Regions from separate parts of the Bacillus sp. V33-4 genome, predicted to be linked through region 2. Evidence: predicted binding sites of a transcription regulator. Region 2 holds the regulator's gene; each other region holds the start of a gene.
The links. The regulator LexA, encoded in region 2, represses DNA repair genes until DNA is damaged. The targets are predictions, from matches to a motif close to CGAACATATGTTCG.
Positions count from the first base shown of each region.

Region 1: a site for LexA is predicted at 672-685, ahead of uvrB (excinuclease ABC subunit UvrB). Genes of this name have one in related genera too.
Region 3: a site for LexA is predicted at 703-716, ahead of addB (helicase-exonuclease AddAB subunit AddB). Genes of this name have one in related genera too.

Region 1 is NZ_PGVC01000001.1:880-3,156, forward strand. Features, by position in the region: gene CVD23_RS00005 (STAS domain-containing protein) at 1-260, shown strand, start outside; gene CVD23_RS00010 (CsbA family protein) at 310-543, shown strand; gene uvrB (excinuclease ABC subunit UvrB) at 838-2,277, shown strand, end outside.
Region 2 is NZ_PGVC01000018.1:47,774-50,050, forward strand. Features, by position in the region: gene CVD23_RS07150 (hypothetical protein) at 1-58, shown strand, start outside; gene CVD23_RS07155 (DUF4257 domain-containing protein) at 236-562, opposite strand; gene lexA (transcriptional repressor LexA) at 847-1,470, opposite strand; gene yneA (cell division suppressor protein YneA) at 1,631-1,948, shown strand; gene CVD23_RS07175 (YneB family resolvase-like protein) at 1,963-2,277, shown strand, end outside.
Region 3 is NZ_PGVC01000006.1:26,854-29,130, forward strand. Features, by position in the region: gene CVD23_RS03015 (DUF1646 family protein) at 1-535, opposite strand, end outside; gene addB (helicase-exonuclease AddAB subunit AddB) at 939-2,277, shown strand, end outside.

The sequences.
Region 1 (2,277 bases), on a different contig from region 2:
CCTTAAATCAATGTATTCAAAAGCAAGTAAAGCATTTATTTATCGATTTGTCAGGCGTGATTATTATCGATACAATGGTCGCCCAACAGATCTTTCAAGTGATCGCTGCATTGCGAATTGTCGGCGTCAAAACGACTTTATCCGGTTTGCGGCCGGAGGTTGCCCAGATCGCGACGCAACTTGGCGTCAACTTTAAAGATGTAGATATTCAAAACAATCTGGCGCGGGCTCTTCGTAAACTGGGATTCAACCATTCCTAAAGCAATTGTGAGGGTTTACAGCTAATTATGTTTAAAAGAGGTGTGGCTATTGGCTATTAAGTATTTATCAGCCCTTATATTGCCTGGACTGCTGGTGCTATTTTTCGCCAGGGTCACATACAGTAATGTTATCGGCTTAGTGTTAACCGTTGCATTAATTGCAGCTTCTGTCTATAAAGGCTACACGGATTCGTTCCTGTTGATCATTGTTGATGCTTTCTCATTAACAGCAGGATTCTGGTACGCTAAAAGAATGAAACAAAAGATAAAGAAAAGTGCTTAAAAAACCTGCCCGGGGAAGCCGCTGGCAGGTTTTTATTGTCGTGTTTAGAATCGTTACCCAGTATAAAGGAATCTACCTAGATTAGGCATTGGTCAAAAAAGGTTAAATCTAACCATTTTTGGAAAAAACGAATATCCGTTCGCATTTTATTGGTTTGTTTTAGGTGTTTTGTGGTAGAATGTTGATATGAGTTTTTTGATGAAAACCTATAAAACGATCTTTTGTTTCTATATTTAAGGAAATGAGTAGATTGTTTCGATATATTTCTGTTTTGTTTGAAAAGGAGGTTTGTTTATGAAGGACCAATTTGAGTTAGTCTCGAAATATTCCCCGCAAGGCGACCAGCCGGAAGCGATTAAAAAAATCGTTGCCGGACTCAAAGCGGGCGAGCGTTACCAGACCTTGCTCGGGGCAACCGGAACAGGGAAGACATTCACGATTTCCAATGTTATTAAGGAAGTCAATCGACCTACGCTCGTTATTGCTCACAACAAAACACTGGCCGGACAGCTATATAGCGAGTTTAAGGAATTCTTCCCGAATAACGCTGTGGAGTATTTTGTAAGCTATTACGACTATTATCAGCCAGAGGCATATGTCCCGCACACGGATACATTTATCGAAAAAGATTCAAGCATCAATGATGAAATTGATAAACTGCGCCACTCTGCGACTTCTTCGTTATTTGAGCGGAAAGATGTCATTATTATTGCCAGTGTTTCCTGTATTTATGGTCTCGGTTCCCCGGAAGAATACCGGGAACTTGTTGTATCGCTAAGGTCAGGAATGGAGATTGAACGTAACCAGCTGCTCCGGCGTCTTGTTGATATTCAATATGCACGAAATGATATTGATTTTAAACGGGGAACATTCCGGGTTCGCGGCGATGTCGTTGAAATTTTTCCTGTCGCAAAGGATGAACACTGTTTGCGTGTTGAGTTTTTTGGAGATGAAATTGACAGGATTCGTGAAGTAGATGCTTTGACAGGTGAAATTATCGGCGAGCGCGACCATATTGCGATTTTTCCTGCTTCCCACTTCGTTACCCGGGAAGAGAAAATGCGCAAAGCAATTGAGAACATTGAACAAGAGCTGGAGGAGCAATTGGCGAAGCTTCGTGCCGAGGATAAGCTATTGGAAGCACAGCGCCTCGAACAACGGACCCGTTATGATCTGGAAATGATGCGGGAAATGGGCTTTTGCTCGGGTATTGAAAACTATTCCCGCCATTTAACGCTGAGAGCTGCCGGGTCAACTCCTTATACTTTGCTTGATTATTTTCCCGAAGACCTCCTGATTGTAGTCGATGAGTCTCATGTTACACTCCCGCAAATTCGTGGTATGTACAATGGTGACCAGGCCAGAAAGAACGTCCTCGTTGAGCATGGTTTCCGCTTGCCATCTGCGCTGGACAACCGACCGCTCATGTTTGATGAATTTGAAGAACACGTCAATCAAATTGTCTACGTATCCGCTACACCTGGACCGTTTGAGATAGAGCATACGCCGACAATGATTGAACAAATCATCCGGCCAACCGGACTGCTTGACCCAACCATTGAAGTTCGCCCGATTGAAGGGCAAATAGACAATTTAATCGGCGAAATCCAGGAGCGAATTGACAAGAATGAGCGGGTTCTTATTACGACGCTGACGAAAAAGATGTCAGAGGATTTAACAGATTATTTAAAAGAAATCGGTATTAAAGTTCAGTATCTGCATTCTGAGGTCAAG
Region 2 (2,277 bases):
AGAACACGGAAGTTATTTAGTGAATGCTGGTGGGGGTATAGAGCAAACTGGTTACTAAAAATCAATTCTTAGTTTGAAAGATTGAAGAAAGGTGATTCTGAACATGCGGAGTCATCTTTAATTTAGGTTAAGGCTCAAATTTGAGTTGCAATCTGGATGACAAGATCTACTTTTTTTCATTATTGGTTTCAAAAAAAAATCCGTTGAAAACCTCAACAGATTATAGTTCAGGCTATTATTCTTTTTTGCAGTTGTCCGGTTTTTTTTCGGGCAAAGAGTCTTGCTGCTCCTGCCATTGTATTAATTCTAATTTTCTGATCAGCGCTTCTCCACCTAACCCGGCGACAATCGAAATAAAGAGAACGTTCAACACTGAATTGATCCCCGAAGATAAAACGAGAAGAGCTGCCGACATTGCCCCCGTTAGAAAGTCCTCAAAAAACCCTAAATAAATAAATTTCTTTGTTTTCCGTGGCATGATCATTTTGCCCTTGCTTTTAACATGTCCAATAACCCCGGCAAGCCCACCAAATAACGTTGCGAAGACAATGTTTTCATACATACTTCCTTCACACTCCCACGGTCGAATATTTGGAAAGACCCTAGGTTAATTCTTGCTGTATATTTATTATAATTGTTTTCCTTTCTTGATAATATATGTAAATATATCGAATTTTCTGATTAATTTTTGTGGTCCATGATTACTATAAATGGCAAGAGACTGGATATAAAGATTCATTTCTGCCTTTTTTGTAACCTTTTGCACTAAGATATATTTAGTTGGCAAGAATAGTGTCACCAAAAAGCCAAAGCAAGCCATTCGGCTTGCTTTCTTTAACAAATAAATTAATGGATATGGCGGTATACACCGATTACCCTTCCAAGTATCGAGACATGGCGGAGGATGATCGGTTCCATGGTGGAATTTTCAGGCTGGAGGCGAAAAAAGTCCTTCTCTTTAAAAAAACGTTTTACCGTCGCTTCATCTTCTTCCGTCATTGCTACGACAATGTCCCCATTATTTGCGGTTTGCTGCTGCTTCACAATCACATAGTCGCCATCAAGAATCCCTGCTTCTATCATACTATCACCCATGATTTCAAGCATAAATACGTGATCATCCGCCGGAGCAAGCCGTTCGGGAAGTGGGAAGTATTCCTCAACATTTTCAACGGCTGTAATCGGCAGACCGGCTGTTACTTTACCGACAATCGGGACACTTCTCACATTAATCTGCGGAATGTGTGCTGCTTCATCTAACTCAAGTATCTCAATTGCACGCGGCTTTGTAGGGTCACGGCGAATGAGTCCTTTGCTTTCAAGCCGTGCAAGATGACCATGGACGGTTGAGCTGGAAGCAAGTCCTACTGCCTCGCCGATTTCCCGTACGGAAGGGGGATATCCCTTTTTTTTCACTTCTTCTTTAATAAAAGAAAGTATATCTTGTTGGCGTTTCGATAGTTTTGGCATAACTATGCACCTCGTTATGGTTATTGTTGAATTAAGTATAGCATGTATGTGGACAGTATACAAACATAAGTTCGAGTTTTTTTGTTGACATGAAACAAACGTTCGATTTATAATCAATTTAACAAATACGAACATATATTCTGAAATGGAGTGTTTTGAAATGGAAACGATGAGAAAACTATGGTCCAACTACTATTTTGCTATCCTGCTTATTTTGTTTAGTTTTGCTACAGCTTTATTAATTAACGGACCCGACGAAGGCGAAAACTATATGAAAATTAAAGTGGCGGAAGGCGACACTTTATGGACGCTATCGAACGAATTCTCAAATGAACACTCATTGTCGCCACAACAATTTGTCAGTTTAGTAGAAACGCTTAACGGTATCAGCGGGGATCTAATTTATCCTGGAGATGAAATTGTGATTCCCGTAGGTGAATCACCGGCGGATGATATTAAAATTTATGCCGGTGAATAAGGAGCATTAAAAAAATGAATGCTATTCTTTACAGCCGGGTCAGCACGACCAAAGAATCCCAGGAAACTTCCTTGCTGAGGCAAGAAGAAGAGTTAATCAATCTTGCTGAAAAATACAAATATCATATTATTGCTTCTATTAAAGAACGAGCAAGTGGTTATGAACTCGACCGGGAAGGAATCCTTCAACTACTCACCATCATCAAGCACAGCGATATTGACGCAGTTCTTATCCAGGATGAAACGAGGCTTGGGAGAGGCAACGCGAAAATAGCACTCCTGCACTGCATCTTCAAAGAAGGCGTGAAAATTTACAGCATAGCTGACAAC
Region 3 (2,277 bases), on a different contig from region 2:
TCATTACCTCCGGCCCTATCAGCCTGAACAGAAGCAGGAAATCCCCATTCAGTTTGCTGACGACAATTGTTGAAAGCGGCTCGCCAATTGGTGTTAAAGTGGCTCCCAAGCCGATTGAAAAACAGGAAATGATCACAAGCCGCAATTCCGATTTTCGATCTAATCGGAGGAAAGTGACGATATTTACAAGGACTAATGCGGCAATGATCGCGGTGATGACACTTGAAAGGAAGCCAAGGACAATGACGACGAGGGCGAAGAATAATGGATAAGGTATGGATTTACCAGTTTTGCTAACTAAGTTTTCAAAAGGTCTTAACAGCCATTTGAACAGCAAACCCGCAATAAGAACGGTTATTGCAATTTTAATAGGGTCTTCCAATGCTTTCACCATCAAAGGCCTGTCCAACACCCCGCTGAACAAAACGGCAGCAACCCCCATTGAAAATAAGAAAATTTCGAGGTTATCCTCAACGGCTTTCATTGTAAATGGAAGCACCAGCACAAGCAGTAGAATAATGATTAATCCAGTCATCTTTATACCTTCTCAATTGTTAATTTAATATAATTCCAAAAGAACCATCCAAGCTTGTCTAATATGTACTATATTATGGGCTGAAAAGAAAAATGACCCCGTAAATCATTTAGCAGGAACTATTTATGTTATAGTGCCTTCAAATTATAGAGCTGTATAAAACGATAGGAACTAACGTTCGCTATGTAAGCGGTAAATATGATATCATAAGTTTAGTTGAAATCATTTTTACAACTAAGAACTTTAGCTGCGCGCACATGTGGGAAATCTCAAACCATAAAAAGCTGAAAAGCATTTAGAATGAAACCAGTTACTATTTGCCAAACGCAGGCGATAAAATTTTAATCATATGCTGTGCTAAAATAATATAAGAGAAAGATAGCTTTATTAGGAGGATGGGGAGATGTCTGTTCGACTATTAATCGGGCGTTCCGGGAGCGGTAAGACGGAGACATGCCTGAATGAAATACGCGAGAGATTATTTCAGGAACCGGATGGCGATCCGATAATTTATCTTGTACCGGAACAGATGACATTTCTTTCGGAGTACAGGCTTGTGACAACGCCTGACCTGGGGGGAATGATCAGGGCGCAAGTGTACAGCTTTACACGTCTTGCATGGCGGGTCCTGCAGGAAACGGGCGGCATCAGCCGTTACCATTTAAACAGCATTGGAATAAGCATGCTGATTCGAAAAATTATTGAAGAAAACAAAGACGAGCTCACCATCTTCCAGCGTGCTGCTGATAAAAACGGTTTTATCCAGCAGATGGAACAAATGCTCACAGAGTTTAAGCGGTATTGTATAAATCCGGAGGAACTCGCTGAAAAGCATGCAGCTTTGGCTGAGAATGAACAACAAAAACGGATTGATATTCAGGATAAGCTTCATGACCTTGAATTAATATATAACCATTTTGACGAGGCAATGGCCGGCAAATATACCGATTCAGAGGATTACTTCAGGTTGTTCACCGAACAAGCCGCTTCATCTGGATACTTGAAGAACGCCGAAGTGTATATTGACGGGTTTTACAGCTTTACCCCCCAGGAGTACTTGGTGATTCAGCAGCTTATGAAGCATTGCAAACGGGTAACGATTACGCTGACGCTTGATCAACCATTTCATGAAACAGCCCCGGATGAGCTGCATCTGTTTAGAATGAGCGGTGAAACTTGCCAGACGCTGTATGAAATCGTTAAGGCTGGAAACATTGAGCTGGAGCCGGAATTCATTTTAAACGAGCAAAAGCGCTGGGAGCATCCATCACTTAACCATCTCGAAGCGCATTTTGATACAAGGCCTGCTCAAGCTTTCCAGGGAGCGGCCGCTGTTACGATCGTACAGGCAGCCAATCGAAGAGCGGAACTGGAAGGCGTCGCCCGTGAAATTAAGCATTTAGTCCGCGATAAAGACTATCGTTTTAAAGACATAGCTGTTTTAACGAGAAACGGCAGTGACTATCATGAAATTATTGAAACGATTTTCCATGATTACGGCATTCCTTATTTTATCGATCAAAAAAGAACGATGCTGCATCATCCGTTGCTTGAGCTGATTCGCTCAAGTCTTGAAGTGATCGTTGGAAATTGGCGTTATGAGCCTGTATTCCGTGCCGTTAAAACGGAATTATTATATCCGCTTACCTCTAATCCGGCGCAGCTTCGTGAACAAATGGACAGGCTTGAAAACTATGTGTTGGCGTACGGGATTCAAGGAGACAAGTGGACGAAGCGGGAGC